DNA from 2 places in the Acidihalobacter yilgarnensis genome. Region 1 is predicted to be linked to the other one. Evidence: predicted binding sites of a transcription regulator. Region 1 holds the regulator's gene; the other holds the start of a gene.
The links. The regulator sigma-54, encoded in region 1, starts transcription at its own class of promoters, with help from an activator protein. The targets are predictions, from matches to a motif close to TGGCANGNTNCNTGCTT.

Region 1 (15,108 bases):
CGGGGAGGTCTGTGTCGAGTTCGATGTTGGCCTGCAGGGTGACTGCTGCCCCATCTCGCGTGATGCTTGGCAGGCGTATCGCCTTGGCCAGTGTTGCCCGGCGCGCGCGTTCGTTACGCAGGCGCTCGCGAAAGTGGCGTTTTAGCGAGATGGCACCGTCTGCCAGCACGAGCCCGGCATCACCGTCGATGATCAGCATTTCGCCATTGCTTAGTAGGCGAAGTGCAGCATGTGTGCCGACCACGGCAGGTAGTTCAAGACTGCGCAACAGGATTGCGGTGTGTGAGAGGGGGCCGCCAAATTCGGTGATCACACCCGCGACACGCGCTTGGTGAAGACTGGCGATGTCGGCGGGAGAGAGGTCATCGGCAACCACGATATCGCCGCGAGTTACCGGCATGACGGCCGTTTCCTTGCCAGCGAGCAGACGTTGGATGCGGCCGATGACGTGGGCAACGTCATCCCGACGCGTGCGTAGATACGGGTCCTCCATAGCATCGAAGGCCGCCACCAGTTCATCGTGCTGGAGCTTGAGCGCCCATTCCGCATTGCAACGCAACCGGCGGATATGCTGAATCGGTTCGCGCGCGAGCAGGTTGTCTTCCAGCATCAGCAGATGGGTGTCGATAAAGGTGCCGACATCGGCAGGCGCGTGCGCCGGGATGCGGGCACGAACGGCCTTGAGCTCGGCCTTGGCACGCCGTAGCGCATGACGAAAGCGCTTGACTTCATTGGGCAGGGCATCTGCCGGTAGTCGTCGTTCGGTAACCTCTGGCGCTTCCTGCGCATAGCGATATGCGCGACCGATGGCGATGCCGCGGGAGACACCGATGCCGTTGAGCAACAGGCTCATTGTGGAGCTTTCCTTGGCTTGCGAGCGGAGGTGGAGGCGGGCATCAAACCGGATGGAACCCGCTTATACGGCGCTCTTGAATCTCGTTTATAGCACCAAGCCGGGTGGGGCCGCTCGTCAGCTTCCCTCACCGAAGCGGTCGGCGATCAACGCGGATATCTCCACGAGGGCCTGTTCTGCGTCGATACCTTCTGCATGGAGAGTCAGCGTGCTGCCCTGAGCGGCGGCGAGCATCATGACTCCCATGATGCTCTTGCCGTTCACCCGCCGGCCATTACGTTCGAGTTCGATGTGCGCGTTGAAGCGGCTGGCGAGGCTGACCAGGCGGGCAGCGGCACGGGCATGTAGCCCGAGGCGGTTGACGATGCTGACTTCAGTCTGCGCCATGCGTACTCACCTCCTGACAATTGAGAACGCCATCGTGTCCGCCGCTCAATGCCTTGTCTTTGAGGGCGTCGAGGCTCAGCGTCGGATAGTTGAAAATCCGGATCAACATCGGCAGGTTGAGCCCTGCAAGGATACGAACCTGGTGGTTGTCGTCGCAAAGACGGCAGGCGATGTTGCTGGGCGTGGAACCAAACATGTCGGTGAGCACCAGGATGCCGCTACCGGCGTCGAGCCGGTCGCACAGCTCACGGGCGCGTTTGAGAATCTCATCAGGGTCTGAGGCGGGGGAAACCGCGAGGTTGGCAACGGTAAGCGGTGTCGCACGTAGCATGCTGCGTGCCGTTTCCATGAGGTCCGCGCCGAGGCGGTTATGCGTGATGAGTAAAATTCCCACGGACATGGTGCGACGTGCCTATGCGGTAACGGGTGGCAATGGATGGGGATCGGGCATCAGCCAAGCTCCCGGTGACGGATCGTGATTTCGGTACCGCGTTCGTCTCGGAAGGCGTCGCCGAGCCTTTGTACGAGATAGACCGAGCGGTGCTGTCCGCCGGTGCAGCCGATGGAAACCGTCAGGTAGCTGCGATTTTCGGCCTCGAAGCGCGGGATCCATGTTTGCAGAAAGCGCTGGATGTCGTGGTACATGTCTTCGACCATCGGGTGGGAAGAAAGATACTGCTGTACAGAAGGGTCAAGCCCAGTCTGGTTACGCAGGCGCGGTTCCCAGTGGGGATTGGGCAGGCAGCGGACGTCGAAAATGAAATCGGAGTCTCCTGGCACGCCGTGCTTGAAACCAAAGGACTGGAACTGCAGCGATAGCGAACCGACATGGCTGCGTCCGATGCGCTCGCGGATCTGGGCGCTTAGCTGATGAACGTTGCTGCGCGTCGTGTCGATGGTCAGATCGGCGTGTTCGGCAATGACCGCGAGCAGCGAGCGCTCCAGGTGTATCGCCTCGATCAGGGGGAGCCCTTTACGTGATAAGGGATGCTTGCGGCGGGTTTCGCTGAAGCGCTTGATCAGCGTGTCAATCTCGGCCTGCAGGTAGATGATTTCAAGTTGAACGCCCCGCGAACGGATGTCTTGAAGCACTTCCTTGAAGCCGCGCAGTTCTTCGATGCCGCTACGCGCATCGATGCCGACGGCCGCCTCGTCGTAGAGTTTCACTTTGGGGCTGAGCAGGTTGTCGACGAAGGCCGGGAGCAGGCCGAGGTGCAAATTGTCTATGCAATACAGACCCTCGTCCTCGAGGGCATGCAAGGCAACGGTCTTGCCGGAGCCCGAAAGGCCGCTGATGATGATCAGTCTCACGATTCGCTCTCGAGGCGTTGTTGCTGTCGCTGAATCAGGTCGTCCGCTGCATCATAACCGGATTGCAGCAACAGGTGTTTGCGTACAGAGGCTTCGACCAGGACCGCCAGGTTACGGCTGGGCGCGACGGGGATTTCGATGACGGGTATCTCAACCCCGAGCAGGCGTCGGATGCGCGTGATCCCGTACAGTCGATGCTCGTCCTCGTGACGGGTGCTGTGGCTGTGGCGCAGGTCTATGATTAGCCTGAGATATTTGTTCAGTTTGATTGCATTGTCACCGTACATGGCGCGCACATTGAGTATGCCGAGCCCGCGTACCTCCAGCATATCCTGCAGGACGTGTGGGCAGCGTCCCTGCAGGATATCCGGCGTGATGCGGGCGAACTCGGGTGCGTCGTCCGCGACCAGGCGATGACCTCGGGTGATCAATTCCAGTGCCAATTCGCTTTTGCCCACATTGCTGTCACCGGTGAGCAGCAGGCCAGTGCCGAGCACTTCCATGAACACGCCATGTGTGGTGGTAGTCTCGGCGAGTGCCTCGCTGAGGAAATAGCGTAATGTGCTGATGAGTTCGTGCGTGGCCAGGGGGGAAACGAGCAGCGCGATACCCGCATGCTCGGCAAGTTCGATCATCCGGGTGTCCGGAGATTCTCCGCCACCGACGACGATCACGACGCTCTCGCCGTTGAGCAGTTGTGACAGGGCGTGCTCGCGGGTGGTGGTGTCGAGTTGCTGCAGATAGGCGAATTCGCGGCTACCCAGTACCTGTACGCAGTGCGGGTGTATCAGGTTGAGATGGCCTACCAGGGTGGCGCCGCCCCAGTGAGTATCGGCCGCAGACAGACGCTGCCCTCCGCTCGAACGTCCCGCCACCCAGGAAAGTTCGAGGCGTTTGCCGAGGGCTTGATAGAGGGTTTCAGCGGAGAGCGTGGCGTCCATGACGTCGCCTAGGCGGCGTGCCTGGCATCCCAGTCATTGAGCAGTCCCAGGGCGGACTCGCTGTCGTGGGCACCCCGTAGTTGTTGCACGGTGATCGGGTCGCTGAACAACTGAGCCAGTCTTGAGAGCGTGTCCAGGTGTTCGCTGGTGCACTCCTCGGGGACCACCAGGGCGAACAGAAGATCAACCGGCGCCTGGTCGGGGGCATCGAAATCGATGCCCCCGTTCAATTTGATGAAGGCGGCCTGGGTTTCCTTGAGGCCAGCCATGCGGCCGTGCGGTATCGCTACGCCATGTCCCAAGCCGGTACTGCCCAGGCGCTCGCGTGCGAGCAGGGTATCGAAGACCTCATTGGAGGAAACCTGTCCACCCTTGGCCAGGAGTTCGCTTAGTGCCTCCAGTGCCCGCTTTTTACTGTGGATGTCCGCATCGTTGAGGATGCGTTCGGTCGTGAGTAATTCGCCTATCTGCATGGTTCAGGTGTCGCCTGTGTGTTTCAGATGGCCGTGCGTTTGGTCGCTTCGGCCTTGTGATGGTCTTTGGTCTTTTCCTTGTGCTTGATCACCTGCCGGTCGAGCTTGTCGACGAGCGAGTCGATAGCGGCATACATGTCTTCGTCGACGGCATCTGCGAAGAGTTGGTTGCCGCTGAGGTTCAGACTGGCTTCGGCCTTCTGACGCAATTTCTCTACGGAAAGAATTACGTGGACATCGATCATATTGTCGAAGTGTCGTTCGAGACGCTGGAATTTGTCGCTTACGTAGTCGCGTAGTGCATCGGTCAACTCTACGTGGTGCCCAGACAGGTTGATTTGCATACGATACTCCTCGTTGAGGGCTGTGTCTTAACTGCCCATTTGGGGGCGGTGCCATCATGGCCGACGTTGCTCGCCGTCCGCGGTTCCCTGTGCGGGGCGTGGACGGCGGGTAACATCTCCCACCGCCGGGTTTCGACGCTGGCGCCCGACTGTGCTCCCTGGTCACGGCCGGAATGCGGGTGTCGGTCCGTATTGCGCCAAGTCGAAGAATTTTGTGAGATCTCCATGATTTGAGTCTAGTTGAGTCGTTTGCGATCGCTGGAGGACGGAATGTTCATGCCCTCTCGGTATTTGGCGACCGTGCGGCGCGCAACCTGTATCCCCTTCTCGCTGAGCAGATCTGCGATCTTGCTGTCCGACAAAGGTTTGTCGCCGGGTTCGGATTCGACCAGTTTGCGGATCATGGCGCGAATCGCGACTGCGGAGCATTCACCGCCATCGGCGGTACCGACGTGGCTGGAGAAGAAGTACTTGAATTCGAAGATGCCGCGGGGCGTGTACATGTATTTCTGGGTAGTGACGCGAGAGATGGTCGATTCGTGCATTTCGACCTGTTCCGCAATGTCGCGCAGGACCAGGGGCTTCATCGCCTCCTCGCCATATTCGAGAAACCCCCTCTGCTGCTCGACGATGGCAGTGGCGACACGTAGCAAGGTTTCGTTACGGCTTTGCAGGCTTTTGATGAACCAGCGCGCTTCCTGCAGCTGATTTTTCATGTAGGTGTTGTCAACGCTGCTGTCTGCGCGCCGTACCATTGATGCGTAGGTGGAATTCAAGCGTAGGCGCGGCGCAACTTCAGAGTTGAGCTCCACGCGCCAGCGCTGACCCTGTTTGCGGACCGTCACGTCGGGGACGATATATTCGGGTCGGCTATTGCTGATCTGTGCACCAGGCCGCGGATTGAGCGACTGGATCAGTGCGATGGTTTCCTGCAGGCCAGCCTCGTCCAGTTCCAGGTGGCGCATCAGTGCCTTGAGATCGTGATTCCCGAGCAGGTCGATATGGGATTGCACCAAGCGCCGCGCCTGTATCAACCACGGTATATCTTGTGGCATCTCAGAAAGTTGTATGTCGAGGCATTCCGCCAGATTGCGGGCGCCGCAACCTGGAGGATCTAGCCGTTGCACGAGATGGAGGACGGCCTCGATGTCCTCGATTTCGAGATCGGCCTGCAATTGCGCGGCGAGTGATCCACGGATGTTCTCGATATCCTCCTGAAGATAACCGTCACCGCCGATCGAGTCGATCAGGGTCATGGCGATCAGGCGATCCTGCTCGTTCATGGGTGCCAAGTGCACTTGCCAGAGCAGATGATCGATCAGCGACTCGCCATCGCCGCTTTGTGATTCGTAGGGGTCGCGGTCATCGGCTTCGGACGAGCCGGAGCCCGCTGCGGTTGGCGGCTCGTAAATATCGTCCCAGGCACTGTCGACCGGCAATTCGTCTGGGATGGTGTCTTGGGATGGGTTGTCTTCGGCGGCGCCTTCGCGAGATTCGCCGTTGATTTGCTCGCCATCCGCGCCCTCAACTCGCCCGGAATCCTCGTCGACCTCGAGCATCGGGTTGGTTTCCAGGACTTCCTGAATATGTGTCTGTAGCTCGAGTGTCGAGTACTGCAATAGGCGTATGGCCTGCTGCAGTTGAGGCGTCATCGCCAGGGATTGCCCCAGCCGGAGTTGAAGTGAAGGCTTGATCATCGCGTTTGATGTTTATCTTGAATTCGCGTTTAACGCAATGGTCATCGTCGGACTCTTGGGTATCTCGGGTTGCTTACAGGCGGAAGTCCTGACCCAGATAGACCTCGCGGGCCTTCTGGTTGTCCAGGATATCTTCCGGGGTGCCTTCGGCAAGCACATGCCCGTCGCTCAATATATAGGCGCGCTGACAGATGCCGAGGGTCTCACGTACGTTATGGTCGGTAATCAAGACGCCAATATCCCGGTCGCTCAAATGTCGCACGATGCGCTGAATATCGAGCACCGAGATGGGATCGACACCGGCAAAGGGTTCGTCTAGCAGGATGAATGCGGGCTCGGCTGCCAAGGCACGGGCAATCTCCACACGCCGTCGTTCACCACCGGAGAGGCTGAATCCGCGACTGCTGCGAATATGCCCGATCTGCAGTTCATCCAGCAGACTTTCCAGGGTTTCATTCTGTGCCTTGGGGTCGAAATTGTCACGCAGTTCGAGTACCGCGCGGATATTGTCTTCGACGCTGAGGCGGCGGAATACCGAGGCTTCCTGAGGCAGATAGCCGACGCCCATGCGCGCGCGCGCATGCATGGGGAATCGGGTGATGTCCTGATCATTGAGGCGAATATGGCCAGAATCTGGCTGGATCAGGCCCACGATGATGTAAAAGCAGGTGGTTTTACCCGCGCCGTTGGGGCCGAGCAAGCCGACGATCTCACCGCTGCCCACGTCAAGCGACACCCCGCCAAGGACGTCGCGGCCGCGATAGCGTTTGGTGAGATCCGTGACGCTGAGTACGCTCATGGCGTGGATTTCTCCGCGCCGCCTTGGCCGCCGGGGACCAAAGTTGCCTTAACGCGATTGCCGGGCGCGCCAGCGGTGACGACACCGCTCTTCGTATCGTAGACGATGCGCGCGCTGCTGAAGGTGTTGCGTTCCTGGATCAGTTTGGCCTGTCCGTCGAGGTGGATTTCCTGGTTGCCGGGCAGATACAGCATGTGCGTGGCGTGTCCCTTCACCGGTTTGCCCTTGGGCGTGACATCGCTGAAGCTGGCGGGAGCCCCATCCATCGTCAGCCGTTCGACCGGGCCCTTGGGTGGTGCAATTACGGTCAGGCGTTCACCATCAATCGTCAGCGCGTTCTGCGTCACGTGGACGTGCCCGGTGTAGATGCCTATGCCGGTTTTCTGATCGAAATGGAATCGGTCTGCGCTGATGTGAACAGGGGCGTTACGCGAAACGGGGGGCGCACACCAGGCGTTCAGGGGCAACGATAGGGCGAATGCCGCTATCAGCCAGAATCGGCGTGCCCGTGTACGTCGACCGCTGGCGGCCCGTGAATCAGTGGGATGTCGTTGGGCGTGTGTAAACACTGTGCACGTCCTTTAGGAGGTCGATGAACTGCTGCTTGAAATTTGCACTCAGGCCAATGCCTTGCGTGACATACCCAGGACCCTCGATGCGGGTGGGGGCCGGGCTCGTCGCGGTCTGTTGACGGGTATCGACCGTCACGTTACTGGAAATCACGTGAATCGTCTGTCCCTGCGTGTTCTGTCTTGTGATGAGCACACGCTCTGGCATCTGCACGATGGTGTCGCCGGGCAGCAGGATGGCGCTGGGCGAGCGTAGCGTTACCGGCGGACCGCGCTCAGGATATACCACCAACACCGGATCGGTCAGCCGGGTGAGTCGGTCCGGTAGGGTATGTGTAAGGTGTACTGCCTGCAGGCGATAGCGGCGGTGCCCGTTGCTGCGCCACTGGGTCAGTGTCACGCCCTCTGCGGCGTAGTCCGTGCCGTGTGTCAGAGGCTCCATTTTGAGCGGCGGCGGCAGCGAATGTCGCGCGAGCCAGTAACCGAGCATGAGGGTAAGGGCCAGCGCGGCGCCTGTGAGCAGGCGCTGTAGGCTCATGTGAGATAAGCCGCGATCAGGCGTTCGTATTGCCCCTGGGCCCGCATGATCAGCTCGCAGGCTTCGCGCGCGGCGCCCTGCCCGCCGGCGCGTGTGGTGACCCAGTGCGCATGTGCCAGGACCTCCGGTGCGGCGTCGGCGACCGCGATGCCGAGTCCCGCGCGTCGCATGACCGGCAAGTCGACGAGGTCGTCGCCGACGAAGGCCGCAGCCGAGGGTGGCAGCGCCAGCGTCGATAGCAGATCCTCGAAGGCCGGCAGTTTGTCGCGGCGACCCTGGATGACGTGTTCGATGTCCAGGTCGGCGGCGCGGCGACTGACCACCTGCGAGCGGCGCCCGGTGAGTATTGCCAGGGTTACGCCGCTGTCCTTGAGCATGCGCATACCGTGTCCGTCACGCGAGTTGAAGGACTTGTATTCCTGTCCGTCGTCGCCGAGAAACAGGCGGCCGTCGGTGAGCACGCCGTCGACGTCGAAAACCATAAGGCGCACGGCGCGTGCGCGTTCGAGTACATCGTCGGATACGGCCGCTGCCCTGTTCGTTGGTGTGTTCATTAAACGACCCCCGCGCGCATCAGGTCGTGCATATTCAGTGCACCGACGAGGCTGCCATCCTCGTCGACGACGGGCAGCGCCTGAATGCGGTGATCCTCCATCAGCTTGACGATCTCGGCGGCGAGCATTTCGGGCCGCGCAGTCTTGCAATCCGCTGTCATTACTTCGCTGATCGGTGTGCGGTGAATGTCGAGCGCCGCATCCAGGGTGCGCCGCAGGTCGCCATCGGTGTACACGCCGACCACGCGCCCCGCCATTACGACAGCGGTCATGCCGAGGCCTTTGCGCGTGATTTCCAACAGTGCCTGGCTGAGGATGGTGTCGGGGCGAACCATGGGGATGTCGTCGCCCTGGCGCATGACGTCGGCCACATGCAGCAGTAGGCGGCGGCCGAGGCGGCCGCCGGGGTGTGAGCGTGCGAAATCCTCGGCGGTGAAGCCGCGGGCTTCGAGTAGGGCGATGGCCAACGCATCACCCATCGCCAACGTGGCCGTGGTGCTCGATGTCGGCGCCAGACCCAGTGGGCAGGCCTCACGGGCCACGCTGACGTCGATGTGCACGGTCGCCTCCCGCGCGAGGCTGGATTCAGGACGTCCGGTAAGCGCAATCAGCGGGATGCCCAAGCGGCGGATGATCGGCAGGATAGTGAGGATTTCATCGGTTTCGCCTGAGTTTGACAGGGCCAGTACGACGTCGTGCGCGGTGACCATGCCTAGGTCGCCGTGGCTGGCCTCACCGGGGTGGACGAAAAAGGCCGGCGTGCCGGTGCTGGCCAGCGTCGCGGCGATTTTGCCGCCGATGTGTCCCGATTTGCCCATGCCGAGGACGACGATGCGTCCCTCGCAGGCGTGTAGGTGATGGCAGGCGCGGACGAAGGCGCCGTCTATCCGTTCGGACAGGGCGGCGACCGCCTCGCTTTCGGTGCGGATCACGGCGAGGCCGAGAGTGATGAGTTGTTGGTCGTCGAGGGGCATGGGGGTTACGCGGTCCAGTAGAGCCAGCATTCGTAGCCGATGAAGGCGCCGAGCAGGACGCCGCCTTCGACGCGATTGATGCGTCTGGGCTGGCGGCCGTAGGCGAATAGGAAGAGCAAGGCGGTGAAGCCCAGCATCAGAGGGTAGTCGCGTGTCAGCACCTCATGTGGCACCGGGCCTGGTGCGATTAGTCCGGGGAGGCCGAGTACTCCTAGGATGTTGAATAAATTGGAACCGATGACATTGCCCAGTGCGATGTCGGGTTCGCCGCGGCGCGCGCTGAGTATGGTGGTGGCCAGTTCAGGCAGGCTGGTGCCGATGGCGACCACGGTCAGGCCGATCACGAGATCGCTCACACCCAGAGTGTGGGCGATGGCTACGGCGCCCCAGACCAGCAGTTTGGCGCCGCCGAGCAATACGGCAATGCCCAGCGCGAACCAGCCCAGTGCGGCAGACGTGGACATTGGTGGCGGTTGCTCGTCGAGTATTTCCTCGGCGAGCGCGTCGTCGGCGCGCGCCCGGCGTGCCGACCAGACCATCCAGACCAGTAGCATGACCAGTCCCAGCAGCAGCGCGCTGCCCTCCGGTCGCGCGAGGCGCCCGTCGGCGAGCAGGGCATAGCCGAGCAACATGACCACCAGCAGCAGCGGCAATTCGCGTTTGAGTAGTTTCGAATTGACGGTGAGCGGGGCGATTAGCGCGGTCGCGCCCAGCACCAGACCGATGTTGGTGATGTTCGAGCCGATGGCGTTGCCGATACCAAGACCGGCATTGCCGTCCCAGGCAGCCATTGCGGAGACGAGTAATTCTGGCGCAGAGGTGCCCATGCCAACGATGGTCAGGCCGATGACCAGCGGTGGTACACCGAAGTTGCGGGCTAGGGCCGCGGCTCCGAGCACGAAGCGATCCGCGCTCCAGATCAGGAGGGCGAAGCCGGCGATGATGGCGAGGACGGCTAGCAGCACGCTCGATGACTTCCTTGCGAGGCCCGGTTAAATGGGCAGGAACGCGAAATTATACATGGGGGGCCATGAAAAGCCGTCGCCAGCATCCGGTGGGGTGCCTGTATGGCATGAAGCGTGTTGGCCATTCCTGCCTTAGCTTGCATGCCAACCGTTTGCGGCACGTCGTACGCACTCGGCTATGTCGCAGCTCGGCGTGAAGTCTAACGCCCGTTGCGCCTGCCGGGTGTCGAGCACGAGCGAATAGCGGAGTCCCTGCACCCAGCCGGGCTCGCCGGCCGCGGGCGTCAGCCGCCAAGCCAGTCGATGCAGTCCGCCCAAGATCGCAGGCGGTACCGGCAGCCGTATACGGCGCACTAGGCCGAGCATGTCGCGTAGGCTCATCGGTGGATCGGCGGCGAGGTTGAAGATGCCTGCTGCACGTCGCACCAGCGCTTGCGCGATGGCATGGGCCACATCTTGTTCCCAGATACATTGGGTCAGCGGCGCAGGGTGGGCGAAGGGATAGATGGGTTGGCGCAGGACGCTGTTGAGTAGCGGGTGTGCGTGCGCACCCACGATGGCGTGTGGCCGTAGGCGAGTCATAGACAGGTGTGGGTGCATCGCTGCAAACGCAGCCAGCCAGTGCTCGACCGCGATTTTGTCCTCGGCATAGGCGAAGCCGGGCATGGCGCGTAGCGGCGCGGACTCCGTCAGGCGGGGCGGGTTGTCCGGCCAGGCCCCGTAGACGGCGGCGCTGGACACGAAAATCGCCTGACGTAGTCCGGCGTGCGCCGCAGCCTCGAAGGCCCGGTGAGTGCCGTCGATGTTGACGCTGCGTATCGTTGCGCGGTCGTGCCGTTGCCGACCGAGGCCGCCGCCCATGAGCACGAAGGCCAAGTGCACCAGCGCGTCGGCGCCTTCGAACACGGCGCCTGTCCCTAGGGCGCGCACATCGGCTAGGTGGTGTCGATAGCGAGGGTCGGCGAAGGGTGCTGGATGAGTGTCTATCCCGGTGACCGCATCGGCCACTCCCGAGGCCAGAAGGTAAGGCACGAGTACGCGTCCGAGTCGCCCGGCGCTACCGGTGACGACGACGTGCATCAGTCGCTGAGCGCCGGCATCACATGCTCGGCAAACAGTCGCATCGCGTCGGTGGTCTGTGCTTGTGGCAGCACGCCTGCTCCGAAGGCCAGGAGTACGTGATCCACGCCTGCGTTCTTGAGGGCAGTCAGTCTCTCGATGCAATGCGCCGGGTTGCCGACCACGGTCATGCCCAGGGTTTCCAGCGCACCGAGGGTGAGCGCCTTGCCCATGAGTCCGCGGAAGGCGCCGAAGCGGCGGTAATACTCGTAGCCCTCGTAGAGATGTTCTAGTACGCCGCGGGTCTGCCCCAGTAGTTGACGGTAGAACCAGACGAGGCCCTCGCGTGCTTGATTGCGCGCGGTGTGGTGGTCGGGATGACAGTGGATGCCGATGGTCATGGCAACGCGCGGGTTGAGGTGGGCGCCCCCTGGTGCTGTGCCGTGCTCTCGCTGCCAGGCTTCACGGTAATGGCGGATGTCTTCGCGGACCATGAACCAGGGTTTGAATGGGCCGACCAGCACGCCGACGCCTTGTCGTGCGGCGAGTTCGAAGCTCTCCGGGCTGACTGCGGCGGTCCAAATCGGCGGGTGCGGTTTCTGGAGGGGGTGCGGTAGTACGGCAAGTTCAGTGAAGTCGAAATGTTGGCCGTGGAAGTCGACTTGGCCTTTGGCAAAGGCCTGCCGGATTACGGCGAGGGACTCTTCGGTATAGCTGCGACTGTCGCGCATCTCGCGGCCAAAGGCCTGGTATTCCTGTGGCGAAAATCCCCGCCCGAAACCGAATTCGACACGGCCTCCAGAGAGGATATCGAGTGTGGCCAGACGTTCGGCGACCCGTATCGGGTGGTGGTAGGGCAGCGGGACGATGGCGTGGCCGAGACGCAGGCGCTGCGTGCGCTGCGAGGCGGCAGCCAGAAATAGCTCTGGGGCCGTGCTGTGTGAATATTCCGGCATAAAATGATGCTCGACGAGCCAGCCGGTGGTGAATCCGAGATCCTCGGCCAGAACCCATTGCGCCAGAGTGTCCTCGAATACCTCGCGCTCGTCGCGATTGCCTAGGGTCGGCACGGATAGTTCGTTGAATAGATCGAAATGCATGACCTGCATTCTATCGCTTGGGCCGTCATTCTGTCCGGTCACGGCTTGTGTGCTGGGATATAGAATGGCGCCGAACAATCAAGCATCGGATGAGGTGTCGTGTGACCCGTGTGGAAATCGGCGTGTGGGACTGGCTGCGGCCGGATTGGCTGATGGCTTATTACCCCTCGGATCTGCCGGTTGACTGGCGTCCGGCCTATTATGCCAACGACTATGCTTGTGTTGGCTTGCCGGCTAGCAGCTGGACGCCAGCCGATCTGTCGCGGTGGTCGGAAGAGACGGGTGAGACATTGGTCTATTGGCTTGGCTGCGGACCGGGTCAGCTGGCCAGCCAGGACCTGGCTGGCGTTTTGAAGGCGCTTGGTCGGCAGCTTGCCGGCATCTGTTTCGAGGCGGTCGAGCCCGCAGCGGCTCGTGAATTGATGAATGTGCTGCGGCGAACCGTGCCGTCGGCTGGCTACGCGGCCGACCCCCCCTCCCCGGCGTCGGGGCGCCCTGGCGCGCAGAGCGCGCCGACCGGCCTGCCGCACTGGGTATTTACCGACCGATGCCGGGCGACGACGTGCGTAAGCGTCGCGCACTTCTCGAATCTTTTGCTACCGTGCCAGGCCCGGTGGAGCGCTGCCTGTTGGTCGATGGCCCGCCCACCATCGTGGATGAATGCCGGGCGCTGTGTGTGATGCTGGGTTTGTAGGCCTTGCCCGGTGGAAGGTTGACAGTTCGGGCGGACTCTTTGAGACTGCTACGTTTTCCGCAATGGATGCGGTTTGGGGTGCCATGCTGGACCAAAACGCTAAGCCGCTGATTGAGGTTCAGGATCTGGCCTTTCGCCGCGGCGGTCGTGTCATCTTTGATGGGTTGAATATCGTGGTGCCGCGAGGCCGTGTGACCGCCATCATGGGGCCGAGCGGCACCGGCAAGACCACCTTGCTCAAGATCATCGGCGGGCAGCTCAGGCCGTCCCGAGGCCGCGTGCTGATAGACGGACAGGATGTGCACCGTCTCGCTCGCAGCGATCTGTATCGTCTGCGGCAGCGTATGGGCATGCTGTTTCAAAGCGGCGCATTGCTGACCGACCTCAATGCCTTCGAGAACGTGGCCTTCCCGCTACGCGAAAATACCCGTCTGCCCGAGGCGATCATTCGCCCGCTGGTGCTGATGAAGCTGCAGGCGGTCGGGCTACGTGGCGCTCGTGAGCTGATGCCCAGTGAGCTGTCGGGTGGCATGGCGAGGCGGGTGGCGCTGGCGCGCGCGATCATACTCGACCCCATGATGATCATGTACGACGAACCCTTTACCGGGCTCGATCCGATTACCCTAGGCACCATCGTAACGCTGATCAAACGCATTAACGACGGCCTTGGGTTGACTAGCATCGTGGTGTCGCACGACGTGCCAGAGACGTCGAGTATTGCCGACCTGATTTATCTTATCGCCGATGGCAAGGTGGTCGAGTCGGGCGCGCCGGTGGCCCTGCGCGAGACCGAATCGGCCTGGGCCACGCAATTTCTGCAGGGGCTGCCGGACGGACCGGTACCGTTCCATTACCCGGCGCCCGACTACGCCGACGACCTGCTGGGAGTGCGCTGACGTGTTGGACGCGATTGGAGGCATGGGGCGTTGGGCATTGGGTGTGCTGGGGCGTCTCGGACGTTCCGGGCTGTTTCTGTTACGCGTGCTCTCGGCGTTGCCGACGCCCTTGAGTCGCCCGATCCTGATTGTGCGCGAGATTTATTCGGTCGGGGTGCTGTCGTTTCTGATCATCACGGTTTCCGGGCTGTTCGTCGGCATGGTTCTGGGTTTGCAAGGTTATACGACCCTGGTCAAGTTCAATGCGACGGAATCGCTGGGCGTGGTCGTGGCGCTGTCGCTGGTGCGTGAGTTGGGCCCGGTGGTGACGGCGTTGCTGTTCGCTGGCCGTGCGGGTTCGGCGTTGACGGCGGAGATCGGGTTGATGAAGGCCACCGAGCAGCTCTCCGCGATGGAAATGATGGCGGTCGACCCCTTTCGGCGGGTGATCGCCCCCCGGTTTATCGCGGGCATCATTGCGATGCCGTTACTGGCCGCATTGTTTAGCGCGATCGGTGTGTTTGGTGGTTATCTGGTGGGGGTCAGCCTGCTGGGGGTCAACGACGGCGCCTTCTGGTCACAGATGCAGGGCAACGTGAGTTTTACCCATGATATTCTCAACGGCGTGATCAAGACCTTTGTCTTCGGGATCGTCGCCAGTTGGATTGCGGTATTCGAGGGTTACGATGCCGTCCCGACCTCAGCCGGTGTCAGCCGTGCGACCACTCGTACCGTCGTCAATACCTCGCTGGCCGTACTCGGTCTGGATTTTATCCTGACCGCCCTTATGTTCAGCGGTCATTAAGCCTCGGAGTCCCACGATGACTACGCGCTCCATCGAAATCCTTGTCGGTCTGTTCATTGCGGCCGGTTGCGCGGCACTACTGGTGCTGGCCATGAAGGTGAGCAACCTGACCGATTTCAGCGGTGGCAACGGCTATCAGGTCTATGCCTATTTCAACGACATCGGCGGGT
Region 2 (15,108 bases), 1.1 Mb from region 1:
CCAGCGCAAACATAATGGGACGGACGGTAAAGAGACCACACATAGACTCACCTCGATTGAAATGGATCTGCAGAGGACATCCACCCTGATCGTGGATATCAGCAACAGCGAGGGATTTTCAGAGTAAGTGGCGCCCTAGAACCTGACATGAAACTTAATTTACATTTCATGTGACACAAAAAATCAATAAAAAACAAAAAACTATTGTTTTTGTGTATTATTATTGAATAATTCATCATCAATTAATGACATGGAAAACATCATCGCTACCAAGGCCCATCGTGGCTAAACATGCCTGTTCAGGCGCACGTTACGCCTTGCCTTGCCTTGCCTTGCCCAGTCTACGATATGCCGCTGTTACGCTTGCCTGCATACATACCGGTATCGGCCAGATGGAGCAGTGCTTCACGGTTATCGCCATCATCTGGATAAATGGCCCTGCCAATACTGGTGGTAATCGATAAGCATTCGGCGCCGATCACGAAGGGTTTCGACAGCTCTTTTGATATTTTATTTTCTATTGTCTGTACGTTAACTGGACCCTGGATATTGCTCAGCAGCACGGTGAATTCATCTCCCCCCATACGCCCAACCGTATCCTGCGCACGCACACATTTCACCAATCGCTCGGCCACGGCGCGTAGCAGATGGTCACCCATTTCATGACCATGTTCATCGTTAATGCGCTTGAAATCATCCAGATCCAGATAGAGCAACGCCAACTGGTTGCCGTCACGCTTTGCGTGTTCGAGCGCCATATCAAGCCGATCATAAAATAGCGTTCTGTTCGGCAATCGAGTCAGGGCATCATGTAACGCCAGATACTGAAGACGAGTTTCGGCCTGTTTGCGCTCGATGGCCGTAGCGACCTGGGTTGAAACGAACTGCAATAGCTCCATGTCCTCGGCCGTGTAACGGCCATTGGAACCGTGTGTCCGCAGCACCAGTGCTCCAATCACGCCGTTCTGCGAAGCCAGCGGTACGCCTATCCAATCCCCCTCGCAAACCGCTTCAGAGCCATCCGGCATGGGCGCCAGGGTCGCCGACCTGATTAAGGCATGGCCGGAATGAATCACCTCTGCGATGAACGGGTCTTCCTGCAACGAACGATCCGGTTCGGCGCGAGGCTCGCCATCCCGTCCGTCGATGTAATAGGGGAAGCTTAACCGGCCGCTCGCCATATCGTACAAACAGACATGGAAGCACTCGGCTGGCAACAGCTTGCTGATAATCCGGTGGATCAGCGGATACAAGGGAGGCAGCCCTTCGGCCGCATGCGCCGCCTCGGAAATCTCGTAAAGCGCCTGCTTGATTTGTGCCGCGCGTCTGAGTTCGGTGACATCGCGCGCCACCGCAAGGCGTAGCCGGTCGGATTCGGACCAGCGAGCAGACCACATGATGTGCACAATGCGTCCGTCCTTGCGCACGTAACGATTTTCGAAATGCATCAACGGCTCGCCATCCATGATCTCATCGACCGCTGACAGCGTGCGTGCGTGATCATCCGGGTGCACCAGCTCGATCATGTTACGACCGTGCAGTTCTTCCGGTGCATAACCGAACAAGTGCTCGCCTGATGCACTCACATAGATGAAGCATCCCGCATGATCAACCACGCAAATGGTGTCGATCAGCAGGTCCATTATTTTGGCGGAAAGAGGCTCATCCATCGGCCTTATGATAGCGACATGTCCGTGTTTGCGCAGGCGGAATGGCCCTGGGACGTCTGATGCTCTCCTGACTTCCATGACCGACCGACAACATACTCACCCCAATCTCACTCGATGCCGTCGCATACCACCCGCAAACCACTCACGGCCCTCCCCGCATAGAGGCGCATGGTGGGTGGATGTTCAGAACGATGGCGTCAACGAAGTCCTGGCGCGCACAGAAGTTGCCACACCACAAGACATGCCGGAAAAATCCCACGGCCACACCACAAACCACACCACGGTGCCGCCAACGTGTACGCTGGGGTCCGCATCGCCTTCAGCGACGGTAGTCTGCGCGCGAGCAAGAATCGCCAGTCCCGCTGATGACGCCGACGCCAGAATTCGGGCATCTTCGACACGAGCCCGGCATCGGCATGCATATTGCCGCGATTACGCCTCTCCCCTCACAGATCTGCCCTGACCATCTGGCGGATACTTATTCACTCGGTGCCACGACTTCGTCGACAGGAGGCGTGTCGCCTTCAATCGGATCGAAGAAGTGATACTTTAAGTCCTCCGATTTCTTGGCCTGGTACATCGCAGCATCGCTGTGCCTGATCAGGGTTTCGAAATCTTCACCATCGCCGGGATAGACCGCGATGCCGATACTGGCGCCAATACGCAAGTCGTGGCCCATGATCGCAAACGGCATGGACAAACCTTCCAGGATCTTCTCCGCCACACGCACAGCATCCGCGGGCGTCCTCAATTTGGCCAACAACACGATGAATTCATCCCCGCCCTGACGCCCCACCGTATCCTCGGCACGCAGGCAGGCGGCCAAGCGTCGGCCGATCGCCTGTAGCAACTGATCACCCACATCGTGTCCGTGGCTGTCGTTGACACGCTTGAATTTATCGAGATCGATGAACATCACCGCAAAGCGGGCCTGTGCGCGCTGCGCATGCATGATCGCCTGTTGGACTCTATCCTGGACCAGCCGCCGGTTGGCCAGATTCGTCAACGCATCGTAATTCGCAAAGTGTGTCATCTGCGCCTCGATGGTTTTGCGTTCCGTGATGTCATGGAGCATTCCGATGAATCCCCTACGACCCTCTCGATCAAGCTGGGAAATCCGTAGCTCAACAGGGAATATCTCGCCATTGCTTCGCCTGGCGGTGACCTCGCGCGGATGCCCGATCACATGTGCCTCGCCTGTTCGCCAATAACGGGTCAGATACCCGTCATGTTCACTAGCAGGCTGTTGAAATTGGCCGCGATTTCTCGGCATTTTGGGCGCGAAAGATCGTCTGCAAATGCCGATACGGATGAATTACGCCAATTGTTGGGTCAATGGTTCTGGAAATCGGTGTTTCGGACGCAGTAATCCCTCGAATGACAGCCCTCAACATGCCGCCACCCCCAGATTGCGCATCCGAACCAGGTTGTAGGCGGCCATCGTCAGCACGAACTGAAAGTCGAGCTTCTCGGGACCTACAAACCGGCTCTTGCGCAGCCCACCGATCGTCTTCGCCCACCCAAAGCATTCCTCGATCCGCTTGCGGATCGTCTGGCTGCTGCGGTAGCCAGGATGTGCCGTGGTACGTCCATCGATCGCCGACGTACGCCGGGTGTCGTTCTGCGCAACGTGTGGCGTGGCGTTCGCCTCGCGAAGCCGCCGCACGAAGCCCCGTGTGTCGTAGTTCTTGTCCGCGCCCACGGTCACCCGATGCGTGCCTGTGAGCGCTTCGACCATCTCGGCACCCACCTCCCGTTCGGCCCGGCCCGTCGCCTGACTGACCCGCGCATCGACCACCAGGCCGTGGCGGTTCTCCATCAGCAGATGGCCCATGTAGCTGAGCTTGGCGGTCGTGCCTTGGCTCTTGCGAAAGAGAAAGGCCTGCGGGTCGGTCTTCGAGGCATGGGTGTCGCGCGTGCGGCGCTCACCGCGGAAGTCCACCGAGGGGTTGCGGCCGCCGCCCTGCGTCGGCGGTTCGTCTTCATCCTTCGGCCGATAGCTCTTGAGCGAAGCCAGGGCCTCGATCAGGGTGCCGTCGACGCTGAAATGCTCCCTGGACAGCAGATCCGCACCCCGGGCCTGCTTGAGCACCTGGGCAAAAAAGCGGTGCGCCACTTCGCCCTCAAGCAACCGATCGCGGTTCTTGGTGAACGTCGAGTGGTGCCAGACCTTGTCATCCATCGAAAAGCCCACGAACCAGCGAAATAGCAGGTTGTAGTCGAGCTGCTCCATCAGCTGGCGTTCGCTTCGAATCGAGTACAGCACCATCAGCAGCTGGGCCCGCAGCAGCTTCTCCGGTGGGATCGAGTCGCGCCCCAGTCCTGCGTAAAGCGCATCGAAGTCGCCATCCAATGCCGCAAGCGCCTCATCGGCCATCTGCCGGATCGGCCGAAGTGGGTGATCCTTCGGCACTCGTTGCTCCGGACTCACCGTGCTGAACAGCCCGTCCTGCTGAATATCAGCTCCTCGCATCTTCGCTATCGTCCTTATTTATCCGAGACCCCATCTTCGACAATCTGGGGAGTTTTTCAACAGCCTGCTAGAGAAGGGCTCTGGCATGAGCAATGAAACGTTTCGGCCCAGGACTTCTTCACCGCGATATTGGAACATACGCTCCGCCCCCGGATTGAACAGCTCGATGATTCCATTTTCAGAGATGGCAACGATACCTTCGTTGACACTCTCCACCAGGGTCCGGACCTGGCTCTCGCTGTCGCGCAAGCGTTCGTTCGCCTCGTGGGCGTCCCGCTCGGAACGCACCAATTCCGCCACCAGCGGCGTGAACAGCCAGCGCAGCGACAACAGGGCGATCAACAACAAACCGGCCAGCAACGGCAACAGATACCTCAGCTGTTTCCAGATGGGTGCATACAACTCCGCGCTATCGATTTTCAGAACCACGCCAAGTCCTGTCCGACCGACCGGACGATAGGCCGCTACCACCTCCTTGTGACGATAATCCTTCGCAATAATCGAACCGACCTTTCCCTGCAAGGCATAACTCATCGGCAGTGGTATCCCAGTGCGGGATGTCCTCGACAAGTGCAGCGGCTTGCGTGTCAGCGAGGTGGGGAAACAACTCATGTTGACTTCGCCTGAGGGCACGCACATGACCAATTCCGCCGTGGTTCCCCGGCGCCCGGTGCTTTTAAACAGCTGATCCAGGGTGGGTAGGGGCGTTTCCACGACCGCCTTCCCGATCGCCTGCCCACCAAGCTCGACCTTCATCATCGAGCGTAGGAAATACCCGTTTCTATACAGCAGCTGCGCGTGCCCAGGCACTCGGATGGGGACCATCACTTCAGGACTTCGGACAAAGCGTCCGGCATGTGCGACCTCGTGTCCCATCTTGTCGTACAGCGTAATCGCTGAGGGCCCTGTCAGGAGAAACGAATTGACGCCTTTTTGTAATGCGATCTGCGCGGTCGCATTGCCAGGCTGCGCATTCAACACTTCGATTTGCTTGATCAAAAACGGGCGCGTGGCAATCGTCATGGTTTTCTCGAAACCATGCTTTATGGTGGCCTCCTCCAGCACCACGATATTTTCCAGGGATGAGCGCAAACCTGTCACTAACTGATTTTCAGCATTGTTCTTCATTACATAAAATACCGTCATACCAACCGATACGGCTGCTATGACCAAAATAATCCTCGCCATTAGGATTATTTTTGCCTGATTTATTTTTGTTCTTTCCATCGTGTTACAGACTCGATTGAGAATTGATGCTCATATTCCCGGCGAATTTCAGCCAGACATATAAAGTGTCTCCGGGCGCACTACCATTGTCCCAGGCGGGCCAAGAACCGGAAGCCGCCTCAGGCGCCGCGTACCATAACCGAGTCTTTGATCGTCCTCGATATGCCACTTTGCTGACATGGGTATTCACCTTCGTACCGATCAGTTCCGGTAAGCGCGCTGATAGGATGCAAGCCTTGGCGACACCTGCTTGCCTCATAACGCCGGCCCCGCGTCTCCCTGCCTGAAATCATTCGGATTTTTGTCGTTTGTCAGACGCGCCACGCGCGCCCGGACGATACGTCGCAACGTGATATCCACCAAGGTGGTTTCGTGTGGATTCATAAATTGCGCCAGACGCCGCACGCTCGCCTTCAGTGCGGCCGGCAGATAGTGCACCAGGCCTTCACCGGGGTAGGGCCGAATGTGAATACCCAAACTGCCAGCGCCGGGTAGCGCCTCGCGTAATACGCCACCCTGTACATCCAACAGCGGATGATCTCCCGCCATGATCGCGTGGTTCAGAAAAAAGGTCAGCGCATTCTTGTTACGCCCATTTTTCTGTCGGTCCGCGAAAAAGCCCGCCGGCAAGTGATTGGGGTCGTTTCCCGGACCCGCCGTCAACGCCAAATCAAAGTCCTCGACCATGTAACCAGCATCGTCCCGAACCCGGAAGATTAGCATCGAATACGGGTCGTGGATAAAGCGCCGTCCCGGCAGCAGAATGCCGGGTGGTGTCTCCACGCGCTCCCGGTGCTGCACGTCAGCGGTCAAGGTATCGAACACATCGCACAAACGCAGATAATCCTGCCGACTGCCTACCCGGAGACACGCCAGGACCGCATCAACAGTTGCATCCGCCGTCGCATCGGCTCGGATGCTTTGCATGATGCCCATCTTCTCGCCCGAATGCGCCTTGCCTGCGATCAGCGCGAAGGCCGTACGCGGCGCACGGCGTACAGCCTTCAGTCGCAACATTTTCGCCGTATAACCTGGATGCGGGCCCGCGTTCGTCTGCACTGGCGCACGCTGCTCCAATTGAATAAGGGTCGCGTTGAGATTAGCCGCCGCAACGCGCACCACCCCGTCCGAACCCAATTCACCGGTATAGGTATTAAGCGGGTCGTACAGATGTCGGTCGATACTTTGCCCGGTGAGGACGAAGGGGAACACCGGCTGTCGCGCTGCCGGCACGCGGGGGTAGTCGAACCACGACCGATTAAGCGCCCAGGCCTCCGTGGACCCCAGTTCTAACCAGTCAAGCATATGTTGGCCTGGCTCCACGCCCGCAAACCAGGCTCGCAAACGCCCGACCCGGCCCTTGCCGAGCTGTGCCAGTGCGGAGCCGAAATTAGCGGGCGCCAACATGATCAGATGACTCATCGGGCACACGCCGCCACCCGACCGCTGGACATAGTAGCGATCCCACCAGTCGCGTACCACAGGTCCGCCAGTAGAATGCGTGATGCAGGCGAATCGACGCCCCGCGTCGAGTAGTGGGCCCAGCTCGCGGCGCACGGCAGCCTCGAAGGCCCGTGACACATCCTCCAGACGAACTTCGTCGCGAAAGCTGACGTACTCGCTCAACCAGATCTGCCGCACATCAATTCCCAGCCCCGGCTCGCGCCGTGCCTCCATCTCCAGTCGCTCCGCCAAGCCGCCGTATACCGACGTCTCATAGACGCTCCAGCCATGCACCAGCACCACCAATCGCCCCGTCTGAGACGCCATCCGCACCTCCTCTCCCGCGTCTCAGCAACCTCGACGCAGGTCACTCCCGAGACCACTCGCGTACGCGCCGACGCATACATATTAATATAGGGTCCGCGAACGCGTTTGTGCGGGTAACACCTGACGCCAGGTCATCCAAGCGCTTGTTAACCGACATGCGGGCGTACAAAGAACGCCTTCGTTCAGGCAAATCGGCCCAGGGCACCGGGTGTCCTCAAACCTTAAAGCAAGATGCAATCGGCCGGTCGAGACCCTCGAATCAGCGACGCTATGACGACGCCGAGTAACGATTTCTCAGTCACAATCGCAACCTGCTCGATCGGCTTCGCAAGACCCGGCCCGCGGCCACGCGATTCAACACCGCACACCCGGCGGCGGCGTCCCATATAGACGCCAAACGCCACACCGCCCCCTTGACGCAGGAGAAGCACTTGATGACATCGCACATACGAAAACTCGGTAGCCAGGGACTCGTAGTCCCGGCCATCGGCCTGGGCTGCATGGGTATGAGCCAATCCTACGGCCCGGCGGACGAAGCCGAATCCATTGCCACACTGCACCGTGCCATCGAACTCGGCTGCACCTTTCTCGACACTGCCGAGGTCTACGGCCCCTACACCAACGAGACGCTACTGGGCCGTGCCTTGGCCGGCAAACGCCATCAGGTGGTGATCGCAACCAAATTCGGCTTCAAGATCGAGGATGGCGGGATCACGGGCGCCAACAGCCGCCCCGAACGCATCCGCAAGGCAGTGGAAGGTTCGCTCCGGCGCCTGCGCACCGACCACATCGATTTACTCTATCAACATCGCGTCGACCATGAAGTCCCGATGGAGGACGTCGCCGGCACGGTCGGTGAGCTGGTCAGCGAAGGCAAGGTACGCTTCTTCGGCCTCTCGGAGGCTGGCGAGGCCAACATTCGCCGCGCCCACGCCGTGCATCCCGTCTCCGCGCTACAAAGCGAATACTCCCTCTGGGAACGGAACCTGGAGCAGGACATCATTCCCGTGCTGCGCGAACTCGGCATCGGCCTCGTGCCCTTCTCGCCGCTGGGACGCGGCTTTCTCACCGGCACCGTCAAGCGCGCAGAGGAATACCCCGAGGACGACTTCCGCCGCAACGACCCGCGCTACCAAGGCGAGCACTACGACGCCAACATGCGCGCCGCGCAGACAGTACGCGATCTGGCCGCCACGCTTGGCGTCAAGCCGGGTCAAATCGCCCTCGCCTGGTTATTGAGCAAAGGTGACGATATCGTGCCCATCCCCGGCACCAAGCGTCGGCAATACCTGGAAGAAAACATCGCTGCCGCCGACATCGCGCTAAATGCGGCCCAAATGCTCGCCCTAGACGAAGCTCTTCCGCCCGGTACGGCCTCCGGTGCACGTTACAGTGAACGGATGATGGCGATGGTGGATCGCTAAGCCTAACCCGCTCGCATTTCGCCCAGGGGGCAAGCAACCCACAGGCCGCTTACCCCCAAACCAGTGTCGATTTACCTTACAATAAACCACACTGTACGCATTGATTATAAATAACACATTGAATATTAAAACAATAAAAATATGGCTTGTTTTGTGCTTTGATCCGTATGTGACATTCAAAACATGAAATGTCTCCGGTTAACACACCGAAAATATTAAGGGGGTAAATCAAAATGCACATAACGGGCTTGCAACTTCACACGCGCGCGGTCGCGATCGCGGGAGCGATTGCATTATCGGTCGCCAGCACTGCGGCGCTGGCGGTTCCTTACGTGGTCGATACGCCGCTCTCCGGTATCGGTTCCCAATTCGATAACGTGGTCAACGGCGCCGGTACTTCGGTAGTCACAACCCAGGTCGTTAACGGGCAAAACACCTACAACTACACCGATGCCGGCGGCAACGCGGCTACCGTTACGGTCAGCCGCCCGAATGGCGGAACGCCGACCATGACCTCAGGCTACAGCAGTAACGGTATCGCGCTGTCGGGCGCGGTCTGGATCATCAACCCGAATACGAGCGCGGGCGAACCGATTCCCGGTTACAACTCGGGACTCACCTTCGACTTCAGCTCGCCGATCAACGCCTTCGGCTTCGAGGTAGGCGATTGGGCCACGTGCTGCATGGCCGGCACGCGACCCGCCTCGATCCAGTCAACCTACGGCGTACCGGCAACGGGTTCCGGCTTGTGGATCGCCTTCGATGGCGGTACCGCAACGCTGCCCGCAAATGCCCTCAGTGCCAACGACAATCCGGGCTATGCCGCCGCGAACAGCTATACCAACTTCATCGGCGCAATCGATAGCGCGAGCACCTTCTCGAAGGTCACCTTCTTCGGCGACGGCTTCGGTGAATATCTGGTTGCGGGCGGTACGCTGCGCTTCGCCTCGGTACCCATCGGCTCGGTCGGTGGCGGTGGCCTCAATGTGGCCGAACCCTCCACGCTGATCACCTGGGGCCTGGGTCTGTCGATCCTCGGTTTCCTCGGCTGGCGCCAGCGCGCCGCAGGCAAGCGCATACCTAGTGGGCATCCATTGCTCGCCTGAGCTGCCCCACTCACCATCTGTCCAGACCACAATCGCCCCACCTGCCGATACGCAGGTGGGGCGATTTCCAGAAAATCCGGCACATCACCGGGCACCCCAAGTGAACCACATGCAAGCCACCACACATCACTCACACTCGAGTACAGAGTGATGGGCGGAGATCCTCTGCCAAGTGGGCACAAGCTTCGTCACGACGGTGTAGACACACCATCCCGACCGCCTGCCCCGCCAAGCCCGTCTCACATCCTTTTACTCATAAAGCCTCGAACGCCCCATCGCCAAGGCGCATCACGGCGTACGGGCGATGGGGCTCTGTCAGCAATCACCATCACGGAATCGAAGTCGCGCGGATCAAAAGCAGGCCCAATCCATGGGGCCGCCAACCTGACGACATCACCCAGCACGCCTCATGCGGCGTTCGGGGCAATCGACTTCAATCCTGCTGACAGCAGGGTGTCAGCAGCCCCCTCGCAAACTGAGCATCTCCTTGCCCAGCTCGCCTCATCGCAAACCGGGCACAACACAACCACCGTCAGGAGTCGCCAAGCCATGAACAGCCCATCCGAATTGACCTTCTTCCACGCGCCGCACAGCCGCTCCTCGTCCGTTCGCGTACTGCTTGAAGAGCTGGGTGCGCCCTATCGAATACACGCCATCAATCTCAAGGACGAGGCCGAATACGACCCCAGCTATCGCGCCATCAACCCCTTGGCCAAGGTGCCGGCCCTGAAGGACGGTGACGCTGTGATCACGGAACGCGTCGCCATACACATTTACTTGCCTGACCGTTTCCCAGCGGGCGGACTCGCACCCACCGTCGACGATCCGCAACGCGGTCCCTATCTGCGCTGGCTGGCGCTCTACGGCTCCTGCTTCGAACCCGCGGTCATCGATCGCCAGCAGCAGCACGCACCCGCACCCTACTCGACTTCACCCTATGGCGATTTCGATACCTTGTTCAAAACACTCACCGATCATCTCGAACACCAAGGCCCTTGGATGCTGGGCGAACGTTTCAGCTCGGCCGATATACTCTGGGCTTCCTCGCTCAACTTTACGACACACTTTGAACTCATACCGGAGCACCCGGCGATCCGCGCCTATATCGACCGCTATCTTGCCCGCCCTGCCGTGCAACGCACCTATGCCGCCGATATCGAACTCGCCGAGACGCAGGATGCCGGGGTCACAACTTGAGATCATGGTCCGGCCGGACCGCATGATCGCTCGGCCGGGTCGCGCTCGCAGCAGCCTCGTTTCCCGGGCATGATGCCGCCATGCGTCGTGCGGACCGCCTGTTTTTGATCGTCCATGCCTTGCGCGGCCGGCGCACGGCCTTGACCGCCCGTGCGCTGGCGGAAACGCTGGGTGTCTCGCTGCGTACGGTCTATCGCGATATCGCAGATCTGCAACTGTCCGGCATCCCCATCGAAGGCGAGGCCGGCATTGGCTACGTCTTGCGCAAGGGCGCGGACATACCGCCGCTAATGTTCAGCGCGGCGGAAATCGAGGCGCTGGCCGTCGGCGCACGGTTCGTATGCGCCTTCGCAGGCGGTCATCTCGCGACTGGCGCGCGCGCGGCCATGCTCAAGATCGACGCCGTCATTCCGTCGTCGCTGAGACTACACGCCAGCCGAACTCGCGTGTTCGCGCCACCCAAGGTCTGGTACGAAGCCACCTCCGGGATGATCGATCGCCTTCACGAAGCCATCCACGAGTACCGGGTTCTGCACATCGATTATCGCGACGAATCCGGGCGCGAAAGCCGGCGCGAGATCGAACCGCTGTGTCTGGCATTCTGGGGGATGCTTGGACCGTCGGCGCCTGGTGCCGGTTGCGCGAGGACTTTCGCAACTTCCGCATCGACCGCCTGACGCGAATCGAAGACAGCGGGGAAAACTTCGGGGACGGTGTCGGCCGTGATCTCGCGGCCTACCTGAAAGCGGTCGGGGCGCCGAATCAGTTACCCTGACACTACAATCATCCTGCGCAGATTCGTCGCAGGATGTCATCGTCGGCAGATCGGGGCCGTGGCCGGGCGAGCGGGTTCCATCGCCCCGACCGCGCGTTGCGCACGACCGGGGCAACCGTTCAATCAGTGCAGGTGCTTGTCAAAGAAAGCCAGCGTGCGAGTCCAGGCGAGTTCAGCCGCTTCCGGGTTGTATTCGAGCGGCGGCAGGTTCTTCGAATCCGCCTCCTCATTCGCGAAGGCGTGCTTGGCGTCGTAGCGATGGAACTCGTAACCGACGCCGGCGGCCTTCAGCTTGGTTTCCAGGGCATCCACGCCATCGATGGCGAAGAACTGATCCTGGGTGCCCCAATGGCCGAGCAACGGCGCCTTGACCTGAGTGGCGTCGACGTATTCGAGCGGCGGATAACCATACCAGATGGCATTGGCGTCGCTCTCCGGCACGAATACCGCCGCGAGCACCGTCAGCGCGCCGCCCATGCAGTAGCCAGTGACGCCAACCTTAGTGCTGCCCGTGCCCTTGAGATGCTGCACGGCACCGCGGATATCCTGCCCCGCCGCATCCCCGAAGTTGAGGTCGCCCATCAGATGCTCGGCCTCATTCGCCTCCAGCGCCAACTTACCGCGATAAAGATCCGGCACCAGCACGCGATAACCGACAGCGGCCAGCTTCTCCGCAACGCCCTTGATCTGGTCGTTGAGCCCCACCACTCCTGGATCACCACGATACCTGGTGCAGCGCTGCCCTGTGCCGGCTCGACGAGGTACCCCTTCGAATCCTGACCGTCAGGCCGCTTGAAACTGATCATTTCGCCCATCTGTTAACTCCTGGAATTTGCATGTGAATTATCGGGCCCCTGTCACGTGACTCGGCAATACCGAACGCGAAGAGTCCGCATATTACGCTGAACGTCGTGTCAGCCCGCTACTCTCTGATCCCCCAACGGCGGTATCGGTTCCCTGCGATGCGGCAGGCAATAATGCCCAACGCTCCAATGCCGTCTGAACACGCTCCGTGACCGGCCTCGGTGCCTGTGTATCTGCACCGATACCAATAGTTACTATTTAGCCTCGTCGGCAACCACAGAACCGATACGTTCACCTACGCGGGGATCGCGGTTGACCACGTGCCGCGCGTAGAGGAAGGCGAGGACGAACACTACCAGTGCGACATAGGGGTAGAGGTTGAACGGATAGGGCTGACCGGGTGTGATCAGCCCCCACACGGGCAAAATCATGGCCAGGAAGCCGAGTACGGGCAGCACCGCGTGCCGCAGCCATGAGAAGGCAGTGCGTTGTTTGCGCCAAACGTAGAACGGCAAGGCCAGGTTGGTCACGCCGTAGGTGATAGCGACGGGAATGGTGCCACAGGTTGCTGCTTCGCCGAAGTAGACCACCGGATGCTTGCTTCCGGCGAACATGAATAACAAGGCCAACGCGATCAGCAAAAAGGTGGCGATAGCCGCCCACGGCGTTTGGTGCTCTGCATGCACGGCACCGAACACGTTCGGTAGTAGGCCTTCTCGCCCGCTGTTGAAAAGGATTCGCGATTGCGCGTTCACCAGCCCGATCAACGAGCCGAAAATGCTGGTGATCCCGGCCAGATACAGCAGTACGACGATGCCACCGAGCAAGTGTGTGGCGAGGTCGACGTAAGGTACTTGCGCAGCGTTGAGCGCTTTTACGTCGTAGCCGAAACCCACTTCGGTGGCGTAGGCGAGAAAGGTGTAGAGCACACCGATGGCGATGGCGCTGGTGAACAGCGCACGCGGCACCAGGCGGCGCGGCTCCTTGGATTCTTCAGCCATCATCGAGGCGTTCTCCCAGCCAACAAATAAAAAAATGGCAATGGGGAAGCCGAGGCCGAGGCCTTTCAATCCGCCGTCGAGATAGTGCGGCTCGAAGGGATGCAGATTGAGCTGGCCGTGGACCGCCAGAATGGCGATGCCGACGCCCACTAGAACCACCAATTCCACCCAAAAAGCGGCGGCTGCCCATGCGGTGGACAGGCGAACGCCGCGTACCGTCATCGTCCCGACCAGGATGATGGCGGCTAGGGTGAGAATTTCCCAGGGAATGTTAATGCCTAAATACCTGTGGATCGTCTCAGCCGTCCAACCACCCATAATGGCAACTACCGCTGAGCCAGCAAGGATGTAGCCGAAAATGAGGAAGACCGCTGCGGTAACCGCTGCGGTCGGGCCGAAACTCTTACCGATGAAAGTGACAAAAGAACCAGCCGAAGGCGTGAATCGTGAAAATTCAGCCAGCGTATTGGCCAGAAACAACACCGCAACCATGGCGGCCAAAATGGTCAGCGGTGCCGCCACGCCAGCACCGACGGCGATGACCGCAAAGCCGAAGTAGAAACTCATCGCCGGGGCGATGTTGGCCAGGGTTGCGGAAACTATGTAGCCAAGGCCGAGTTCGCCTTGGCGGAGTTTTGCCGGGCGCAGCGGCGATGTGCCGGTCATGGGCAGTTCTCCCAAGGGTGTGTCGTGATCCGACGGATTTGAACGTTGCAGCGAAATGTCTCGTCGTGGTGAAAACCTTTGTATGTTTTTCGCTTATGCTGGTTCTGACCATGACCGAGGTTCAGTGTTCAGTCCATTCAGGGTCGCATAGGGTATTCTGACCTCTGATAATGCCCTGGCCGAGACGATCAACGGCCTCCACAAAACCCGGGCGTATATGGACTCCCCCTTAGCGCAATCTTTTTGATGGCGGGATCAACGCGAACGGATATTCGACTTCAAATTGGGAACCGCCGTTCCTGAATCCAGATGGGTTAGGGGATCAGGTCGTAGCGACGTTTGAGCTGCACCTCGATTTGCGCGAAGGCGTTGGTGTAACGGTTCTTCAGCGCCACCAGCTGGTTGAAGATGGCGATGGCATAGAGCACGCCTGCCCCGATCAGCACCAACACCACAATCGTCGATATTCCCACAATCTCACCCCCCGGTTAGATCCTGCCCTTGTCGCATGCAGCGAGTCCTGGCCGCACACCGTGTAATTAACCGTCAATCAGCCAGCCATTGCTGCGGCAGACATTGATGCGGCAGACATTGATGCCCAAGCTAAAGAGTATAGGTCTCCCCGCCGCGCGACCGCCGATACGCGTCCGTGCGCTTTATCACGATCGCGCGCGAACGACGTACCCGCCCGTCGCCAAGTGCAGCCCGATGTACTCGCCAATTTTTCGATAGCGGTAGGCCCCCGTCTGGTAGGCCGCGACGATGGGCGCGTTCCAGTCGTGATGGTTCGCTGCAATTTTGCGCGAAACTGGCGCCGGCACACGGCGGCGCTGAGCACGGGGACCACTGAGTTTGTCGCCCGACAGATTCACCTTATGCTGCATCCGCCTACGGCAAAGCGGCAAACGCGGACATGACCGGAGGCACTCGCTTGCCAACCACTGGCAACATCCTGCCAACCGAAGGTCCTGACTGTAATACAGAAAGCACGGATA

Region 2: the regulator sigma-54 is predicted to act here: its motif matches at 8,707-8,723, upstream of BI364_RS02800 (PEP-CTERM sorting domain-containing protein).

Annotation. Positions count from the first base shown of each region.
Region 1 is NZ_CP017415.1:3,038,657-3,053,764, reverse strand. It holds gene ptsP (phosphoenolpyruvate--protein phosphotransferase) at 1-853, opposite strand, end outside; gene BI364_RS14770 (HPr family phosphocarrier protein) at 971-1,240, opposite strand; gene BI364_RS14765 (PTS sugar transporter subunit IIA) at 1,227-1,640, opposite strand; gene rapZ (RNase adapter RapZ) at 1,691-2,551, opposite strand; gene hprK (HPr(Ser) kinase/phosphatase) at 2,548-3,492, opposite strand; gene BI364_RS14750 (PTS sugar transporter subunit IIA) at 3,501-3,965, opposite strand; gene hpf (ribosome hibernation-promoting factor, HPF/YfiA family) at 3,989-4,309, opposite strand; gene BI364_RS14740 (RNA polymerase factor sigma-54) at 4,546-6,006, opposite strand; gene lptB (LPS export ABC transporter ATP-binding protein) at 6,080-6,805, opposite strand; gene lptA (lipopolysaccharide transport periplasmic protein LptA) at 6,802-7,374, opposite strand; gene lptC (LPS export ABC transporter periplasmic protein LptC) at 7,343-7,912, opposite strand; gene kdsC (3-deoxy-manno-octulosonate-8-phosphatase KdsC) at 7,909-8,466, opposite strand; gene BI364_RS14715 (KpsF/GutQ family sugar-phosphate isomerase) at 8,466-9,440, opposite strand; gene BI364_RS14710 (calcium/sodium antiporter) at 9,446-10,405, opposite strand; gene BI364_RS14705 (NAD-dependent epimerase/dehydratase family protein) at 10,538-11,485, opposite strand; gene BI364_RS14700 (LLM class flavin-dependent oxidoreductase) at 11,485-12,564, opposite strand; gene BI364_RS14695 (hypothetical protein) at 12,666-13,244, shown strand; gene BI364_RS14690 (ABC transporter ATP-binding protein) at 13,342-14,154, shown strand; gene mlaE (lipid asymmetry maintenance ABC transporter permease subunit MlaE) at 14,177-14,938, shown strand; gene mlaD (outer membrane lipid asymmetry maintenance protein MlaD) at 14,955-15,108, shown strand, end outside.
Region 2 is NZ_CP017415.1:565,001-580,108, reverse strand. It holds gene BI364_RS02835 (TonB-dependent receptor) at 1-43, opposite strand, end outside; gene BI364_RS02830 (GGDEF domain-containing protein) at 342-1,670, opposite strand; gene BI364_RS02825 (sensor domain-containing diguanylate cyclase) at 2,149-2,943, opposite strand; gene BI364_RS02820 (IS5 family transposase) at 3,058-4,143, opposite strand; gene BI364_RS02815 (PAS domain S-box protein) at 4,162-5,370, opposite strand; gene BI364_RS02810 (esterase/lipase family protein) at 5,626-7,140, opposite strand; gene BI364_RS02805 (aldo/keto reductase) at 7,575-8,564, shown strand; gene BI364_RS02800 (PEP-CTERM sorting domain-containing protein) at 8,798-9,670, shown strand; gene BI364_RS02795 (glutathione S-transferase family protein) at 10,220-10,867, shown strand; partial or broken gene BI364_RS02790 (helix-turn-helix transcriptional regulator) at 10,948-11,642, shown strand; gene BI364_RS02785 (dienelactone hydrolase family protein) at 11,766-12,347, opposite strand; gene BI364_RS02780 (APC family permease) at 12,701-14,113, opposite strand; partial or broken gene BI364_RS17195 (LemA family protein) at 14,431-14,571, opposite strand; gene BI364_RS02775 (hypothetical protein) at 14,773-14,985, opposite strand.